DNA from 4 places in the Streptomyces sp. NBC_01717 genome. Region 3 is predicted to be linked to each of the others. Evidence: riboswitches for the same ligand, from Rfam matches in the RefSeq annotation. Region 3 holds a riboswitch; each other region holds the start of a gene.
What was found. A riboswitch is a leader RNA that binds a small molecule or an ion and turns the genes downstream of it on or off. The one in region 3 is predicted to bind cobalamin.
Positions count from the first base shown of each region.

Region 1 (4,743 bases), 4.5 Mb from region 3:
CGCACTGACCGGTGGCCAGGCCGTGCAGCAGGTGAAGGCCGGGCTGCAGGCGATCTACCTGTCCGGCTGGCAGGTGGCCGCCGACGCCAACCAGGCGGGTCACACCTACCCCGATCAGTCGCTCTACCCGGCCAACTCGGTTCCGCAGGTGGTCCGCCGGATCAACAACGCACTGCTGCGCGCCGACCAGATCGCCACCGCCGAGGGAGGCCAGGACACCACCGACTGGCTCGCGCCGATCGTCGCCGACGCCGAGGCCGGCTTCGGCGGACCGCTCAACGCCTTCGAGCTGACCAAGGCGATGATCGCGGCCGGTGCGGCGGGCATCCACTACGAGGACCAGCTGGCCTCCGAGAAGAAGTGCGGTCACCTCGGCGGCAAGGTCCTCGTTCCCACCGCCCAGCACATCCGCACCCTCAACGCGGCACGCCTCGCCGCCGACATCGCCGACGTGCCCACCCTCATCGTGGCACGGACCGATGCGCTCGCGGCGAACCTGCTGACCAGTGACGTCGACGAGCGCGACGCGCAGTTCGTCACGGGTGAGCGCACCGCGGAAGGCTTCTACCGAGTGCAGAACGGCATGGCACCCGTCATCGCGCGCGCCCTCGCCTACGCCCCGTACTCCGACCTGATCTGGGTCGAGACGGGCACCCCGGACCTCGCACAGGCCCGCGAGTTCGCCGAAGCCGTCCATGCGCAGCACCCGAACCAGATGCTGGCCTACAACTGCTCGCCGTCCTTCAACTGGAAGGCAGCCCTGGACGACGACCAGATCGCCAAGTTCCAGCGGGAGCTGGGGGCGATGGGCTACCGCTTCCAGTTCATCACCCTGGCCGGCTTCCACTCCCTCAACCACGGGATGTTCGACCTCGCACGCGGCTACGCCGAGCACGGCATGACCGCCTATGTCGACCTCCAGGAGCGCGAGTTCGCCGCGCAGTCGCAAGGTTTCACTGCCGTCAAGCACCAGCGCGAGGTCGGGACCGGCTACTTCGACCTCGTTTCCACCGCCGTGAACCCCGCCTCCTCGACCACCGCGCTCGCCGGCTCCACGGAGGAGCAGCAGTTCCACTAGGCCTCTCGGGCTCCAGTCCGTGGGCCGGCACGCCCGTCTCCGTGCCGGCTCTCGCTCCGCTCCCCCGACCAGGAGAACCTGATGTCCACCAGCGCAGTGACACACCGCGTCCGGGTCCTCGCGGCACCCGGCGATCGCCACGAGGAGATCCTGACCCCCGCGGCCCTCGACTTCGTCGGCCGGCTCGCAGCTGCCTTCGGGGGGCGTCGCCAGGACCTCCTGAAGGAGCGCAAACGACAGGCGATCCGGCTCGCCGCCGGATCCCCTCTCGACTTTCCCCTCGCCACCGCCTCCGTCCGCTCGGACCGGTCGTGGCGCGCGGCGCCGCCCGGTCCCGGGCTGGCGGACCGCCGCGTGGAGATCACCGGCGCTCCCGACCGCGGCATGACCGTCAACGCCCTCAACTCCGGGGCGAACGTGTGGATGGCGGACTTCGAGGACGCCACCTCCCCCACCTGGCACAACATCATCGGCGGTCAGCTCAATCTGCTCGATGCCGTGGAGCGCCGGATCGACTTCCGCACCCCCGAGGGCAAGGAGTACCGGCTCGGCGACCACGTCGCGACGATCGCGGTCCGCCCGCGGGGCTGGCACCTTGCGGAGGAGCACCTGGAGTTCGACGGCGGACCCGTGCCGGCTGCACTCGTGGACTTCGGTCTGTACTTCTTTCATTGCGCACGGCGCCAGATCGATGCCGGCTCGGGCCCGTACTTCTACCTGCCCAAACTGGAGAACCGCTACGAGGCCCGTCTCTGGAACGACGTCTTCGTCCTGGCGCAGGAGCTGCTCGGCATCGACCGCGGCACGGTCCGCGCCACGGTCCTGATCGAGACGATCACCGCCGCGTTCGAGATGGAGGAGATCCTCTACGAACTGCGCGAGCACAGTTCCGGCCTCAACGCCGGACGCTGGGACTATCTCTTCAGCCTGATCAAGACGTTCGGCCACCGCACCGACTTCCTGCTGCCCGACCGGGCCACGCTGACGATGACCGCCCCGTTCATGCGCGCGTACACGGATCTGCTCGTGCGCACCTGCCACCGGCGCGGCGCCCACGCCATCGGGGGAATGGCCGCCCACGTGCCCGGCACGGACCGGGCCGCCGACGAGGTGGCGCTGACCAAGGTCCGGCTGGACAAGGAACGCGAGGCAGAGGACGGCTTCGACGGCTCGTGGGTCGCCCATCCAGGACTCGTTCCCGTCTGCCGTGAGGTCTTCGACGGCGTCCTCGGAGACTGCAGCCATCAGATCGAACGCACCCGCGAGGACGTGGAAGTGACAGCGAAGGACCTCCTGTCGGTGCGCAAGCTCAGCGGTCCGCCCACCCCGGAGGGCGTCCGTACCAACATCGCGGTGGCGTTGCGGTACTTCGACGCCTGGCTCCGCGGCAGCGGGGCGGTCGCCCTGCACGGCCTGATGGAGGATGCCGCGACAGCCGAGATCGCCCGCGTGCAGATCTGGCAATGGCTGCGGCATCGCGTGGTGGGCCGTGAGACGGTGCTGGAGCTGCTGGACGACGAGCTCGCCGCCCTGGGCGCCGAGTACCCCTGGGCAGCTCTCGACGAGGTACGGATGCTCTTCGAGCAGAACGCTCTGAGGGCTGAGCTGCCGCTCTTCTTCACCCCGGACGCCTACACGCAACACATCGTCGAGCGCACGGAGGCACGGTCATGAGCCGGGACATCCGCCGGGTCGGCGTGGTCGGCGGCGGTGGGGTGGGCACCGGCATCGCAGAGGTGTGCGCGCGGCCCGGCCTGGACATCGTCGTGTGCGAAGTGGACGCGCATTGTCCCGGAATGTGAACAGCGGCGCCTCAGGAGCGGCCTGACCTCTAGTCTGGCCGGTGCAGCTGGTTCGCCCTGTCCGCCAGGCAGGCGCGTCGCAAGAGGGAACCCGGTGGAAATCCGGGACTGCCCCGCAGCGGTGAGTGGGAACGACCGCCGTCATACGCACTGGATCCGGTCGGATCCGGGAAGCGACGGCCAGTAGGAATCTGCCTCGGCAGGTGCGCCCGCGAGTCCGAAGACCTGCCCGTTGCCCGTACGTGACCGATCGCGTGCGGATATCCCGGTGACCTCGTGGGCGGGTCGGCGTACATACCAGGTGGACGACCGCGCCGACGGCGCGAGTCCCGTCCGTCCGGTTCGTCATCCCTTCGCGCCCGTGTCCCGTCTCCGGGATCCTCAGGAGTCATCTCGCGAAGGAGATTTCCGTGACAGCCAAGACCGCAGCCGCGGCAGCACGGGCCACCGTGTACGGCTACCCCCGCCAGGGCCCGAACCGGGAACTGAAGAAGGCCGTCGAGGGCTACTGGAAGGGCCGTGTCACCGCCGACGCCCTCCGTCGGACCGCGGCGGATCTGCGCCGGTCCACCTGGCAGCAACTGGCCGACACAGGCATCCACGGGGTGCCGACCGGTGACTTCTCGTACTACGACCATGTCCTGGACACCAGCGTCATGGTCGGCGCCGTCCCTCAGCGACACCGTGCGGCCGTCGAAGCCGACGCGCTCGACGGCTACTTCGCCATGGCACGGGGCACCCAGGACGTGGCGCCGCTGGAGATGACCAAGTGGTTCGACACCAACTACCACTACCTGGTGCCTGAGTTGGGACCCGAAACGGTATTCACCACTGACTCCACCAAGCAGGTCGGGGAGCTCAAGGAGGCGATCGCTCTCGGCCTCGCCGCCCGGCCTGTACTCGTCGGTCCGGTCACTTATCTCCTGCTCGCCAAGCCGGCTCCCGGCGTGGCCGCGGACTTCGAACCGCTGACCCTCCTGGACCGGCTGCTGCCCGTCTACGCCGAGGTGCTGGCGGACCTGCGCGCGGCCGGTGCCGACTGGGTGCAGCTCGACGAGCCCGCACTGGTCCAGGACCGCTCGCCGGCCGAGCTGAACGCCGCCGCCCGTGCCTACCGCGACCTCGGTGGCCTGACCGACCGCCCCAAGCTGATCGTCGCCTCCTACTTCGACCGGCTCGGCGACGCCCTGCCCGTCCTGGCGAAAGCCCCCATCGAGGGCCTGGCCCTCGACTTCACCGGCGCCGGCGCCGCCAACCTCGACGCGCTGGCCTCGGTGGGCGGACTCACCGGCAAGCGCCTGGTCGCCGGAGTGGTCGACGGCCGCAACATCTGGATCAACGACCTCGAGAAGTCCCTGGCCACCCTGGGCGCGCTCCTCGGCCTCGCCGATCAGGTGGATGTGGCCGCCTCCTGTTCCCTCCTGCACGTACCGATCGACGCTGCGGCTGAGCGGGACATCGATCCGCAGGTCCTTCGCTGGCTCGCCTTCGCCCGGCAGAAGACGGACGAGATCGTCACCCTGGCCAAGGGCCTGGCTCAGGGCACCGACGCCATCGCCACGGAGCTCGCCGCCAATCGCGCCTACCTCGCCTCCCGCGCGATCTCCCCGATCACCCACGACCCGGCTGTAAGGTTCAGGGCCGCCGCCGTCACGGACGCCGACGGCCGCCGCTCCCAGCCGTACGAGGAACGGTCTGCTGCCCAGAGCGCCCACCTCGAACTGCCACCGCTGCCCACCACCACCATCGGATCGTTCCCGCAGACGAGCGAGCTGCGCACCGCCCGTGCCGATCTGCGCGCAGGGCGCATCGACACTGCCGCTTATGAGCAGCGCATCGAGAGCGAGATCCGCGACGTCCTCG
Region 1 covers NZ_CP109178.1:2,594,036-2,598,778, forward strand. The annotation lists gene aceA (isocitrate lyase) at 1-1,078, shown strand, start outside; gene aceB (malate synthase A) at 1,160-2,752, shown strand; partial or broken gene OHB49_RS11815 (3-hydroxyacyl-CoA dehydrogenase NAD-binding domain-containing protein) at 2,749-2,862, shown strand; cobalamin riboswitch at 2,912-3,127, shown strand; gene metE (5-methyltetrahydropteroyltriglutamate--homocysteine S-methyltransferase) at 3,291-4,743, shown strand, end outside.
Region 1: it holds a riboswitch for cobalamin, as region 3 does, so the genes downstream of both, metE (5-methyltetrahydropteroyltriglutamate--homocysteine S-methyltransferase) here and OHB49_RS32000 (cobalamin biosynthesis protein) in region 3, are expected to answer to the same signal.

Region 2 (4,743 bases), 5.8 Mb from region 3:
TCTGGGCACCTGACTATCCCAACGACGGCGACCGGGCGGGCGCGCGGCACTTCCTGGAGCACTGCGCGGACACCGGCAATCCCGAGCCGTTCGGCGCGTACGAGATCCGCCTCCGCGAGGACGGGCACGCCATCGGCGGAGTCGGCTTCCATGGCGTCCCGGACGACCAGGGGCAGGTCACGATCGGCTACGGCCTGATACCGGCGATGCGCGGCAAGGGGTACGCCTCCGAGGCTCTGCGCGCGCTGCTGGAGTTCGCCCGTGCCGAGGGTGTCGCGTCGGTCAAGGGCGACGCCGACCTCGACAACGCCGCGTCCCAGCACGTCATGGCAGCGGCCGGGATGCGCTTCGTCGGGGAGGACGACCTGCTGAGGCACTACCGGATCGACTGGACGGCCGGATCGGCGGACGAACGCGGGGACGGAGCGGCTGCGACGGACGGAGCCGCCGGGTCCGCACCTTCTCCCCAGGTCTCGGCTCGACGTCCGTCATGACGCCGGACACCCGGGCGGCTGGACCCCTACCACGACCGAACCCGCCAGGCAGCTCCTGGCGGGTTCGGTCGTAGTGGTGTTTCGGCCGGTCAGCCGGCAGCGGTGGCCGTGCGGGATACCGTGCCACCCTCCGCCGGGACCGTGTCCGATCCCGGCACCAGCAGACGCTCGGTCAGATAGCCGAAGAACAGACCGAAAGTGGTCCAGAGCGTGGCCTGAACGGCGAGGGTGGCGAGGCGGAACTCCCACAGCAGGCCGGCCGGGAAGTCCTTGCCGACCTCGTTGAACGAGGGCAGGAAGACGTAGGCGAGCCCGATGACGAGGACGTAGGCGGCGGATGCGGCGATCGTCGCGTTCCAGTTGCCCAGGCGAGGAGCCAGCCGCTTGCCGAGAATGACGGCCGCGACGGCGAGCAGCACACTGAGAGCGACCATGAGGAAGAACATGGCGGTGCGTTGGCCGATCGTGTCGGGGTTGCCGACGGCCGGCGGGTTGGCCGGGTACTTGAGGAACGGCACGACATACACGGTCAGCAGGGCGCCGAACGCGATCAGTGCGGCGGTGGCCCGGGGGCCGAACCTGCCGATGCGGCCGAGGGCGTAGCAGAAGACGAGCGCGGCGATGCCGCCGACGGCCACGCCGAAGACGAGGACACCGGTGGCGAGGCCGGCCGTGGACTGCATGGCACGGCTGACGAGTTCCTCGCCGCCACCGTGGTCGTGGCTGTGCGCCTCTTCGAGGGCGATCGCCGCGTCGACCCGCGACTCCCCGAGGAAGTAGGCGACGGCAAGTGCGAGCGCGCCCGCGACGAGGCCGGCCAGCATGCCTCGGATCAGCAGGGCTCTGACAGATATGGAGTTCATGAGGGGTTCCCCTGGCTTGCGCGGTATGTCAGTGGCAGGGGAAACCGAGCAGGTGGCGACCGTCGTGGACCCACTCGTGGACACCCTCGCCGGAGATGACCGCAGTGGCGCCCTGCTCGGCGCCGACGAAGTACAGCAGGACGAGCATGAGAATGCCGAAGAAGACCGCCCACGGGGCAATGGCCTTCAGCGAGATGGGGGTGATGGCGGGTGATGCGACGGCGGCGGGGGCAGCAGTCTGTGCCATGGCAGAACCTCCTGGGGGAACACGCGTCCCGATCGTGGTGCCTGAGACGACAGTGCTGGGTCTGACTTCCCGTACGGATACGGGTTCACAGTGGCGCGACCGTGCCGGATTCTCACCGGACTTCCATCACACCGTCGTCATGTTCGTCGCGACCATACCGCCTGGGAGCACCCCGCCGCCATGGCACCATCTGCCCACCCCACAGCCCTGGATGCCATGGTGTGCTTACTGAAGAGGCCACAGTTCAGGGAGTTGACGCGGGTGTTCACGGTACGGGTGATGTTGATCTCACCGGCGCTCAACGCGGCGCTGCGCGAGGCCCGCTTCGACGGCGACGCCCCGCTCGACGCGTCCGGCGTCCGGCGGGCGCGTGCGGCCGCGGCCGCGGTGCCTGCTGCAGACCGCCGGGTGCACGGCTCGGACGAGCGGTGCAGCGGGACCGCCGAGGCGTTGGGGCTGCGGTCCGAGCCCGAACCTGCCCTTCGGGGCTGGGACTTGGGGCGTTGGCGCGGACAGCGGCTGGCAGAGGTGAGCCGGGGCGAGCCGGAGGCGGTGTCGACCTGGCTGTCCGACCCCTCGGCCGCCCCGCACGACGGTGAGTCGCTGCTGGAGCTGCACGCGCGGGTAGGCGGCTGGCTGGATTCGCTGCATGGGGAGGGTGCCGACGACGGCAGCGTGCTCGCCGTGGTCGAACCCGCGGCGGTACGGGCCGCGATCGTGCATGCGCTGGGCCTTCCGCCGCAGGCGTTCTGGCGGTTGGACGTCGCCCCGCTGACGCTGTCCGAGCTCAGCGGCCGGTCCGGGCGCTGGAACCTGCGTTGCGGGCGGCCCCTGAGCACCGGAACCGACGAGATCACCGCGTCGCACGGACGGTAGCCGGGGGAGCCGTCTCCGTGATGGATCGCGGAGTCACGTACGCCCCCCTCCACCATGGGTCACGACGGACTTCGCCTCCCCTGCCCGGCCGGAGGGCGGGCACCTGAGGCCCCACTCCCCCACAACGACCCGCCCTCCTCCGCGGCGGCGGGCCCGGCCGCACACCCTTCCACCCGGGCAATGATGACAAATCGTACGTAAAATGGCCAAGGCGATCGAGCCCACCTCCTCTTCGGAAGGGCGACCGACCATGACCGATCAAACGCAGCTGAGCCGGCCCGAGACCACCCGCCCGGCATCCGAGTCCACGCACGGAGCAGGATCTCAGGGCGAAAGCCGCCGGGAGAACCGCCGAACGGAATCCGGGGCACGGGGGCGTACCACGATCGCCGACGGCGTGGTGGCGAAGATCGCCGGGCTGGCGGCCCGGAGCGTGCCCGGAGTCCAGGGCATGGGCGGAGGATTCACCCGCGGTATGGGGACCGTGCGGGAGCGAGTGCCCGGAGCGGGAGGTCGGTCCGTCACCGGCGGTGTCAAGGTCGAGGTCGGTGAGGTCCAGACCGCGGTCGACCTGTCGCTCATCGTCGAATACGGCTTCCCGATCGTCGAGCTCACGGGCGACGTCCGGACCGAAGTGATCGCCGCCATCGAGCGGATGACCGGTCTGGAGGTCGTAGAGGTCGACATCACGGTGACCGACGTGAAGCTGCCCGACGAGGAAGAGGAGGAACAGGTGCCGGAAAGGCGAGTCGTGCAGTGATTCGCCGGACCGGATCTCGCCTGGCCGCAGGGGGTGACCATCGGCCGTGTCGTCGGCCTGAACCTCGGCTGCCTCCCGAGGTCCATCGGATTTCCGCCTGACAGGGCCCACTGAGGCAGCCGCGCATGACGGGGATGGGGCCGACCTCGATCGGAGGACCAGATGTCCACAGGAATCATTGTTGCCATCGTCGTCGTGGTGGTGGTCCTTGTCGCCATCGCGGTGATTGTCCGGCTCGCCGTTCGGCGGCGGCATCTGCGAGAGCGCTTCGGGCCGGAGTACGAGCGTGCTGTCGAAACAGGTGACAGCCGCACGGCGGCTGAGCGTGATCTGCGCGACCGCGAGCAACGGCACGACGACCTCGATCTCAAGCCGCTGCCCTCGACCGCTCGTCAGCAGTACGCGCAGGAGTGGAACAGCGTGCAGGAGCATTTCGTGGACCGCCCGCAAGAGGCGGTCGGTGAGGCGGACCAGCTGGTGACCCGGCTCATGACGGAACGTGGCTACCCGACCGAGGGCTACGAGCAGCAGGTGAAGGACCTGTCGGTCGAACACGGGCGCACGCTGGAGCATTACCGCGCCGCCCACGCAGTCAATGCACGAGCCGGTGGCCAGCAGACGACCACCGAGGAACTGCGGGGAGCGATGGTGCACTACCGCGCACTCTTCGACGACCTGCTCACCAACGGCGACAGGCCGGGGCAGCAACACGCTTGACCCGGCCCCGCGTATACCGGCGGGCCACGGATCGAGAGCCCGTCGACACCCATTCGGACGAGGTGAACAAGCATGCAGCGCGAACACAGTGGAGCAGGCGACCACAGCAGCGCGACCGACGAGGGACTCAGCACCGAGGATCTCGCCCGGCCTCGGGACGACCGAGACGCAGATCGTGGAACACCGCCGGCAGCGGCGGCCGCTCCCCCGCCCACTGTGGACGCCGCTGAGGGCTCCCTGTCCACGGAGCACGCCGTGGCGGGTACACCACACGCTTCGGCGCCGGAGGAGGGCCAGGAGAACGAGCCGCTTCTCGGTCCCGAGGAAGCCGAGGCCTTCAAGTCCAAATGGCAGGCCGTCCAGACAGCCTTCGTCGACGATCCACAGGACGCCGTCCGTACGGCCGACGCCTTGGTCGCCGAGGTCATGCAGACACTGGCCCGGTCGTTCGCATCCCGCAAGGAAGGCCTCGAAAGCCAGTGGGGCCGGGGCGAGGAGGTCCTCACCGAGGATCTGCGCATAGCGCTTCAGCGCTACCGCTCGTTCTTCAACCGCCTGCTCAGCGCCTGATCGCGGAGAGCACAGCGACCCCGCCTCTCGCAGGGCCGCTCGGCCACGTCGGGATCCGGCCCTCGCTCACCGTCCGTACTCAGCTGCGGTACGTCTCCAGCAGGCGCAGCCAGACCTCGCTGATCGTGGGGAAGGAAGGGACCGCGTGCCAGAGCCGGTCGATGGGGACCTCCCCCGCGACCGCGACGGTCGCCGAATGCAACAGCTCGCCGATGC
Region 2 covers NZ_CP109178.1:1,309,180-1,313,922, forward strand. The annotation lists gene OHB49_RS06125 (GNAT family N-acetyltransferase) at 1-494, shown strand, start outside; gene OHB49_RS06130 (CbtA family protein) at 584-1,357, opposite strand; gene OHB49_RS06135 (CbtB domain-containing protein) at 1,386-1,604, opposite strand; adenosylcobalamin (AdoCbl) riboswitch at 1,608-1,756, opposite strand; gene OHB49_RS06140 (histidine phosphatase family protein) at 1,884-2,480, shown strand; gene OHB49_RS06145 (Asp23/Gls24 family envelope stress response protein) at 2,731-3,240, shown strand; gene OHB49_RS06150 (hypothetical protein) at 3,403-3,957, shown strand; gene OHB49_RS06155 (hypothetical protein) at 4,213-4,527, shown strand; gene OHB49_RS06160 (dihydrolipoyl dehydrogenase family protein) at 4,607-4,743, opposite strand, start outside.
Region 2: it holds a riboswitch for cobalamin, as region 3 does, so the genes downstream of both, OHB49_RS06135 (CbtB domain-containing protein) here and OHB49_RS32000 (cobalamin biosynthesis protein) in region 3, are expected to answer to the same signal.

Region 3 (4,743 bases):
GATCACCAGGTCCGCGTCGGCGAGCTCCTCCGCCCGGTCCACGAACCGCACCACCACACCCGGTTCGGCGGCCAGCGCGTCCACATCGGTGAAGTTCGACATGAGCGGCACCGCGCACACCGCGACCCGCAGCACGTCCTCGCCGTGCGGCGGCGCGACGACCGATTCGCGTACGGCCCCGCGCAGCGAGACCCGCAGTCCGTCCTCCTCGTCGATGCCCAGGCCATGGGCGAACGGCAGCACCCCGTAGGTCGGCCGCCCGGTGAGCCCGTGCAGCATGTCGAGCCCCGGCTCCAGCAGCGACACGTCGCCGCGGAACTTGTTGACCAGATAGCCCGCGATCAGCGCCTGGTCCTCGGCGCTGAGCAGCGCCGTCGTACCGAAGAAGGAGGCGAAGACACCGCCACGGTCGATGTCGCCGACGACGACCACCGGGAACCGCGCGGCCCGCGCGATCCCCATGTTCACGATGTCGGTGCGGCGCAGATTGATCTCGGCCGGGCTGCCCGCCCCTTCGCAGATCACCGCGTCATACGTGCCCCGAAGCTGCTCCAGACAGTCCACGACCGTGGAGAGCAGCGACTCCTGCCGCCCCCCGTGGTAGCCGCGTGCACTCATCTCGCCCACCGGCCTGCCCATCAGGACGACCTGGCTGGAGCGGTCGCTGCCGGGCTTGAGCAGTACCGGGTTCATCAGCGCGGTCGGCTCCACCCGGGCTGCCTGGGCCTGCATCGCCTGCGCACGTCCGATCTCCGCGCCCTCGCGGGTGACGAACGAGTTCAGCGACATGTTCTGCGCCTTGAACGGCGCGACCTTCACTCCCTGGCGCACCAGCCAGCGGCAGATGCCTGCCGTGACGACGCTCTTGCCCGCGTCCGACGTGGTTCCGGCGACCAGCAGTCCGCCGCTCATTTTCCGCTCCGTCCCGCGGCCGGGCGCCGCCCCGTGGCCGACCGCCGTCCCGCGATCAGCCGGCCCGCCGCGCACACGCCGAGGGCCAGCACCCCCACCCGGCGCGACAGCCGCACCGCGCGCTCGATGTCCTCGGTCCGCACCGCACGGCCGGCCGCGCCGTTCAGCACCGGCCGGTGCTCGACTCGGCCGGCGTACGCGAGGGTCCCGCCCAGCCGTACGCCGAGCGCGCCCGCGAACGAGGCCTCCACCGGCCCCGCGTTGGGGCTCGGGTGCTTGCCGGCGTCGGCCCGCCAGGCCCGTACCGCCCGACGTGGATGCCCGCCGGCAACCACGGCGAGCACGGCCGTGAGCCGGGCACCGGGCCAGCCCACGACATCGTCCAGCCGGGCCGAGGCCCAGCCGTAGCGCAGATGGCGCGGTGATTTGTGTCCGACCATGGCGTCGAGGGTGTTGACGGCCCGGAAGGCGACGAGTCCGGGCACGCCGCCCACCGCGCCCCACACCAGCGCGCCGACCACCGCGTCGGAGGTGTTCTCGGCGACGGACTCCACCACGGCGCGTGCGATCTGCGGCCCGTCGAGGGAGTGCGGGTCGCGGCCGCACAGATGGGGGAGCCGCTCACGGGCCAGTGCGATGTCACCGGCGGCCAGCGCGCCGCCGATGGCGCGGGCCTCCCGCCCCAGCGATGTGCCGCCGACGACCGACCAGGTCGCGGCCGCGGTGAGGGCGACGGATGCGGCGGGATGACGGCGTACGGCACGGGCGGCCAGCGCGGCTCCGGCCGCGGCACCTCCGGCGCAGACCAGGGTGTGCAGCGCGCCCCACCCGCGGTGGTCGCGCCACAGGCGGCGCTCGACGGCCGCGGCGGCCCGTCCGAACGCGGCGACCGGATGCCGTCGGCGGGGATCACCGAGCAGCTGATCGCCGATCAGACCGGCCGTGGCGCCGTACGCGAAGATGCGGTCGGCTCGCACGGCTCAGCCGGCCGTTGCGCCTCGAAGGACCTTCGTACAGCCGGCTCCCGGTGGGAGCGGCACAGAAACGGACGACGACGCACGGCAGCCGGGCATGGCGATATGTCCTCACTCAGGGTCCGCGCCCTGGTTCGACGTGACCGGCGGCGAGAGTCTCCTGGCTCCCGGATCCGCAGTTCCCCCGGCCTTCCAGCCCGCCTGCGCGAGCCGTGACTTCCGGTGTGGGGGACTGCTCCCCGGTGACAGTGGCGGGACCGCGCCGGATTCGCACCGGCTTCCTCTGCTGTCGCCGTAAATGGCTCCGGCAGTCCACCACGCTCCGCGAATGCCCGTCAACCTGGCCTTGACCTGCGGCGGCGCAGTGTGCGCGGACGCACATCGGGCCGGCCACACGCGAGGTGTGTCCGGCCCGATGGAACCCCGATGACGGAGTGCGGCCAGGTGCTCAGGCGACGATCAGATAGATCCCGTACGCGACCGCGGCCGCGCAGAGCCCGAAGCAGAGGTACGCGCCGGTGCGGGCGAGTGCCAGGGAGCCTGAGGCGGAGCCGCCCTGCGCAGCCGGTTCCGGCTGCTTGGAGAGGCCGACGATGCCCAGGGTGAAGAGGCCCACCAGCGCCACGGTGACGACGAGGGAGACGCCGAAGACGGAGCCGAGAGCTGCCCAGTCGATGTTCATGGTGATCTGTCCTTACACCGTGGCGGGCCGCGCCGGATCGGCGACGGTTCCGGCCGGGGCCGGGATGGTGGTCTTGAGGTCCGTGGCTGCGGTCGCGTCCGCCGTGGTGGCCGGAGCCGCGGCCCCGGTGGGCGGCGGGGTGACGGCCGCGATGGCGGTGGTGATGACACCCGCCGGTTCGGCGGCGGGAGCGACATCGCCGTGACCGACCGGCTTGCGGCGGGACAGCAGCCAGATGGCGGCGGACCCGCCGATCAGCAGCATGGCGACGACGACGACACCCCAGGTGCCCTGCTTGGTGAGGAACTCCGCGCCCGCACCGACCAGACCGGCGGCCGGCAGGGTCAGACCCCAGGCGACGAACATCCGGGTCGCGGTGGACCAGCGGACCACACCGCCCCGGCGGCCCAGCCCCGCACCCATCACGGCGCCGGAGCACGACTGGGTGGTGGAGAGGGAGAAGCCGAGGTGCGAGGAGGCCAGGATGACCGTGGCCGCGCTGGTCTGGGCGGCGAAGCCCTGCGGCGGCTTGAGTTCGGTGAGGCCACTGCCCATGGTGCGGATGATGCGCCAGCCACCGAGGTAGGTGCCGAGCGCGATGGCCATGCCCGCGGAGACGATGACCCAGACCGGCGGGTTGGAGCCGGGGGACAGGACGCCGCCGGTGACCAGGGCCAGGGTGATGATGCCCATGGTCTTCTGCGCGTCGTTGGTGCCGTGGGCGAGCGAGACCAGTCCGGCCGAGGCGATCTGGCCGGCGCGGTAGCCCTTCGCGGTGGCCTTCTCCTGGGCGTCGTTACGGACCTTGCCGCCGATCCGGTACGTCAGCCTGGTCGCCAGCAGTGCGGCGAGACCGGCGACGACCGGGGCGGCGACCGCGGGGAGCAGCACCTTGGTGACGACGGTGCCGCCGTCGACCGAGGACCAGCCCGCCGACATCACCGCGGCGCCGATGAGACCGCCGAAGAGGGCGTGGGAGGAACTGGACGGCAGGCCGACCAGCCAGGTCAGCAGATTCCACAGAATGGCGCCGACGAGGGCCGCGAAGATGACTTCTGTCCGCAGCCCGTTCTCGTTGATGATCCCGCCGGAGATCGTTTTGGCGACCTCGACCGAGAGGAACGCGCCGACCAGGTTGAGAGCGGCGGACATGGCCACCGCTGTCTTGGGTTTGAGAGCGCCGGTCGAGATGGTGGTCGCCATCGCGTTGGCGGTGTCATGGAAACCGTTCGTGAAATCGAACACTAGAGCTGTCACGATCACAATCGCGAGGAGCAGCGTGATGTGTTCCATTTACCCAGGCAATCGTTCGACGTCATTGGCTCGTGGACCGTAGGCAACCTGGGTGAACGGAAGATGAACTGGACGGGGCTCTGTGGTGACTCAAAACGGAGTGGCGTTGATCGTTTCGTCCGCCACGCGACAGTCGGAGGCCACCGCAGGGCGTGCGGTGGCCGGAATCCCTCGCGGCGCCGCGTCCCGTGGACCGCCGATTCCGAGGGCGAATCCGCTGGAAAATCCGACAAAGAGATGTCGGTCACCCGACGCCCTCCTGCCGCACCCGCCCCGCTGACAGGATTGCCCCATGAGCGATCGGGATGAGGACGGAAGCGGCGCAACAGCCGCGCAGGACACACAGGATGCACACGCCGCACATGATGCACAGGACGCCGTCGAGCAGGCCTGGCACGGCGTCGTCGCCACCGCTCGCAGGACCGCGGCGGAGGGCCTGGTCGTCGGGACCTCGGGCAATGTGTCGGCGAGGGTCGGCGACCTCGTCCTGGTCACGCCGAGCGGTGTGCCCTACGACCGGCTCGGCCCCGGCGACGCCGTCGCCGTCGACCTGGAGGGCCGTCAGGTCCTCGGCGAACTGGCCCCGACCAGCGAACTCCCGCTCCACCTGGCGGTCTACCGCAACAGCGACGCGGCCGCCGTCGTGCACACCCACGCCGTACACGCCACGGCCGTCTCCACCCTCGTCCACGAGGTCCCGCTCGTGCACTACGCCGCCGCCATGCTCGGCGGCCCCGTCCGTACCGCGGCCTACGCGCGGTACGGAACGCAGGAGCTGGCCGACAACATGCTGGGCGCCCTGCGTGACCGCACCGGCTGTCTGCTCCGGAACCATGGGACCGTCACCTACGGATCCACCCTCGACGAGGCCTACGACCGCAC
Region 3 covers NZ_CP109178.1:7,067,355-7,072,097, forward strand. The annotation lists gene OHB49_RS31995 (cobyric acid synthase) at 1-912, opposite strand, end outside; gene OHB49_RS32000 (cobalamin biosynthesis protein) at 909-1,889, opposite strand; cobalamin riboswitch at 2,041-2,169, opposite strand; gene OHB49_RS32005 (hypothetical protein) at 2,335-2,568, opposite strand; gene OHB49_RS32010 (inorganic phosphate transporter) at 2,581-3,861, opposite strand; gene OHB49_RS32015 (class II aldolase/adducin family protein) at 4,154-4,743, shown strand, end outside.

Region 4 (4,743 bases), 590 kb from region 3:
TCCTCCTGGCCGATCCGGATGTAGTCGAGGGAGCGCTGCTGCTGACGCCGCGCGACCAGCGGGCCGAGCTCGGTGGCGGGGTCGAGCGGGTCGCCGACCTTCAGCGCGCCCGCCGCGGCGGCGAACGCCTCGGCGATCTCGTCGTAGCGGGAGTGCGGGACGAGAATGCGGGTCTGGGCGACACACGCCTGGCCGTTGATCATCCAGGCGAACGGGACGATGCCCGCGACGGCCGCGTCGAGATCGGCGTCCGGGAGGATGACGGCGGCGGACTTTCCGCCCAGCTCCAGGGTGACCCGGGTGAGGTTGCGCGAAGCGACCTCCATGACCCGGCGGCCGGCCGCGACGGAGCCGGTGAACGACACCTTGTCGATGCCCGGATGCCCGACCAGGTACTCACTCACCTCGCGGTCCGCCGGGAGGATCGACAGCACGCCCTCGGGGAGCCCGGCCTCGGCGGCGATCTCGGCCAGGATGTAGGCGTCCAGGGGCGATTCGGGCGAGACCTTGAGGACGGCCGTGCAGCCGGACAGCAGCGCGGGCGCGAGTTTGGCGGCGGCGGTGAACTGCGGGACGTTCCACGGCACGACGGCCGCGACGACGCCGACCGGCTCCCGGCGCACCAGCAGCGGCCCGAGGACGCCGTCGCGCCGTTCCTCGTACGGGAAGGTACGGGCGACGGTGATCGCCGCGTCCCACACCATCATCGCGGCGAGTGCCTGCACCATCACACTGGAGCTGTACGGGGTTCCGTTCTCGGAGCTGATGACGCGGGCGATCTCCTCGTACCGCACGGCGAACGCGTCCTTGATCCGGGTGATCACCTCGATCCGCTCGTCGAGGGACGCCCGCGGCCAGGGCCCTTCGTCGAAGGCCCGGCGGGCGGCGTCGACAGCCCGGTCCACGTCCCCCTCGCAGGCGTGCGGCACCCGGCCGATGACCTGCTCGGTGTGGGGCGATATCACCTCGATGACGTCCTGGCCGAGCGGATCGACCAACTCCCCGCCGATGAACAGTTTTCCGTGTTCGACAAGCTCGGTCATGGCTGCTGCCTCCCGCGACCCGGCACGTACCGACTCCGCACCTGACTCCATACCTGACTCCGTGTCAGAACTGATACCAGTTCCAGTTCCAGGAGTCCACGGATCCGACGGCGATCGACCTCGGACGAATAGTCGACCAGGGCTACTACTGGAACGAGTTCTCGTTACAGTGGTTGCGGCGCAGCACGGCCGCATGCCGGGACGAGAGATGGGGATCTCATGACACAGGTGACCGAGCACGGCGGCGGCGTGTGGTCCATCAAGGTCCCCATCCCGGACAACCCGCTCGGCCACACCCTGGTTCACGTCCTTGACACCGGCCGCGGCCCGGTCCTGATCGACACCGGCTGGGACGACCCGGAGGCCTGGGACACCCTGGTCGCGGGCCTCACCGCCATCGGAGTCGGCATCACCGACATCCATGGCGTGGTCATCACCCACCACCACCCCGACCACCACGGCCTGTCCGGCCAGGTCCGCGAATCATCCGGGGCCTGGATCGCGATGCACGCCGCGGACACCGCGATCGTGCGCCGCACCCGCGAGTCCGAACCGGGCACCTGGCTGGCCTACCTGGCGGCGAAACTCACCGCGGTCGGCGCCCCCGAGGACCACCTCGCCCCACTGCGCGCCGCCCGCGCCACCGGCCGGATGCGCACCCTGCCCGGCCTTCGCGCCGCCCTCCCGGACCGCGAGATCGTCCCCGGCGAGCTGCTCGACCTGGCGGGCCGCCGGCTCCGCGCGGTCTGGACGCCGGGCCACACCCCCGGCCATGTCTGCCTGCATCTGGAGGAGGACCACCCGGCGAACCTGCCCGGCCGCGGCCGGCTCTTCTCCGGCGACCATCTGCTGCCCGGGATCAGTCCGCACATCGGGCTGTACGAGGACCCGGACGACGCGACGGCCACCGACCCACTGGGCGACTACCTCGACTCGCTGGAGCGCATCGGCCGGCTGGGCGTCGCCGAGGTGCTGCCCGCCCACCAGCACGCGTTCCCGGACGCGGCCCGGCGCGTACAGGAACTCCTCGACCACCACGAGGAGCGGCTGACCGGCCTGCTCGCGCTGCTCGCCACCCCGCTCACGCCGTGGCAGCTGGCCGAGCGGATGGAGTGGAACCGGCCGTGGGAACAGATCCCGCACGGCTCACGGAACATTGCGGTCTCGGAGGCCGAGGCCCACGTCCGCCGACTGGTGAAGCTGGGGCGCGCGGAGGCGATGACAGGGAGCGATCCGGTGACGTACATCGCGGTGTGAGGGGGTTCGCCGACGATCCCCTCCAACACCGAGCCGCTCCTCCGCCTGAACGACGAAGCCCGCGACAAGGCCACCATGGCCACGGTTCGCGATGAGGCACCGGCCGTCATCAGGGGCTGACCTCCTCTCCCACCGCTCCGACCCGGCCCGACCCGGCCCGACCTCACGGGTGACGTACGTCGCTGTTCCGGGCGCCCCTCCGCCCGAAGCGGCGGGCTAGGCCCCGGTAGAGTGTGGGCGTCGTCATCATGCCCGTTCAGGGGGAAGCCGGTGCGAATCCGGCACTGACCACGCAACCGTGAGCCGCTGACACAGCGGTGAGTCGGAATGCCCTGTCCGCGGTCGTGACCGGCTCGCGTCACCGGAACCCCGGTGACCGGCACCGTCGAGGCATACGGGGCCGGAGCCTGGTGCCTGAGTGTGCCTGTGCCCGGTTCCCACCGCAGGAGAGGCCCAGCCCACCATGACCGTTCGCCGCACCGCAGCAACGCTCGCCGCCACCGCCACCGTGCTCTGTGCGGCCGCTGCCCCGGCCGCGGTGGCGGCGCCGTCTCCGTCGCCCACCCCGTCCGTCGCGCTGCCGTCCGGGCTGTACGGCACCAAGGACCCGACGTACGACGGGGTCTGGAGGCAGTCGCTGGCCTTCATCGCCCAGCGGCTCGAAGGGGTCACCCCCGCGGCCGCGTCCGTCGACTGGCTGGTCGCCCAGCAGTGTGACAGCGGCGCCTACGCCTCGTACCGCGCGGATGTCAGCAAACCGTGCGACGCGAAGACCATGACGGACACCAACGCCACAGCCGCCGCGGTCCAGGCGCTCGCCGAGGTCGGCGGGCACGGCGATGCCGTCGACAACGGGGTCGCCTGGCTGAAGTCCGTTCAGAACGAGGACGGCGGCTGGGGTTACAACCCGGGCTCGCCCAGCGACGCCAACTCCACCTCGATCGTGATCGGCGCCCTGGCCAAGCGGGGCCAGCGGCTCGGCGATGTGACGACCGAGGGCGGCAAAACGCCGTACGACGCGCTGCTCGAGCTGGCGATCCCGTGCGGCGGCAAGGACGGCGGCGCGTTCGCGTACCAGCCCGACAAGGGCGGCAAGCTCGCCGCCAACGCGGACGCCACCGCGGCCGGTGTGCTCGGTTCCATGGGCAAGGGGCTGGCCGCCTGGAACAATTCCGCGTCCGAGGACAAGGCGCCCACCTGCCACAAGGGCGCCGTCGTCAAGCCCGAGCAGGCCGCCCAGAACGGTGCGCACTATCTCGCGGGTGCCCTCGCGAAGACCGGCCACCTGAACCAGCCGCCGATGCCGGGCGCCACCGACACCACCGAGCAGCCCGACTTCGGCAACACCGCGGACGCGGTCGTCGCCCTGGCCGCCGCGGGCCACCAGGACAAGGCGGCCGGCGCGCTCGGCTGGCTGAAGAAGCACGCCGCGCCCTGGGCGGCCGAGAACGGCCCGGCCGCCTACGCCCAGTTGGTCGTGGCCGCGCACACGACCGGCGCCGATGCCCGCGACTTCGGCGGTGTCGACCTGGTCGAGCGGCTGAGCGCGACCGGGCCGAAGCCGGCCGCCGTCCACACACCCTCGCCGGCCACCAGCGACTACGCGGCGCAGGACGGCACGAGCGACGACGCCGGTCTCGGCGTGTGGTGGCTCGTCGGTATCGGTCTCGCCGCCGGTGCCGGTGTCGGCTTCCTCATCAGCAGCCGCCGGAAGACCCCGCAGCTGTGAACCGAGCGGGGAATCGATCCGGGTGGCCGACGGCGGGCGCCCTGCTGCTCGTTCTCGGCGCCGTCCTGACCGTGCTCGGCGCGGGCACCGCCCACGCGGCCGGCTACCGCTACTGGTCGTTCTGGGAGGGCAAGGGGACGGGCTGGGCGTATGCCACCCAGGGCCCGTCGCTGGTCCGGCCCGACGACGGTGCGGTGCAGGGCTTCCGGTTCTCGGTCAGCGAGGACTCCCAGGACTCGGCGAAGCCACGCCGCGCCCCCGACTTCGCGGCGATCTGCGCGGACACCCCCGCCAAGGACGGCAGCAAGCGGGTCGCGCTCGTCATCGACCCCGGCACGGCGGCGGACGCCCCTGACGGGGAGACGCCGCCCGCGCCGCGTACCGCGTGCGCGCAGGTCGCCGAGGACGCGAGCGCCGCGGAGGCCCTCGCCTCCGTGGCCAAGCCGCTGCGCTACAGCAGCGAGGCACTGCTCTGCGCGATCTCCGGCTATCCGGCCTCGGGCTGCGGTGAGCAGGTCTCCGGCACCGGGCACGCCGACACCACGTCGCAGGAGCCCGCGAGCCCGTCCGCCTCGGCCCACCCGGGGAGCGGCAGCGGCGGTCCGTCCGCCGGGGTGCTCGCCGGTGTCGCCGCCGTCCTTCTGCTCGGCGTCGCCGCGGTCGTGCAGGCCCGCCGCCGCCGCGGATGACCGTCTCCGCCGGCACGGCCCGGCC
Region 4 covers NZ_CP109178.1:6,472,656-6,477,398, reverse strand. The annotation lists gene OHB49_RS29355 (aldehyde dehydrogenase) at 1-1,043, opposite strand, end outside; gene OHB49_RS29350 (MBL fold metallo-hydrolase) at 1,263-2,300, shown strand; partial or broken gene OHB49_RS29345 (hypothetical protein) at 2,319-2,420, shown strand; cobalamin riboswitch at 2,513-2,699, shown strand; gene OHB49_RS29340 (prenyltransferase/squalene oxidase repeat-containing protein) at 2,764-4,029, shown strand; gene OHB49_RS29335 (SCO2322 family protein) at 4,071-4,718, shown strand; gene OHB49_RS29330 (energy-coupling factor transporter transmembrane component T) at 4,715-4,743, shown strand, end outside.
Region 4: it holds a riboswitch for cobalamin, as region 3 does, so the genes downstream of both, OHB49_RS29340 (prenyltransferase/squalene oxidase repeat-containing protein) here and OHB49_RS32000 (cobalamin biosynthesis protein) in region 3, are expected to answer to the same signal.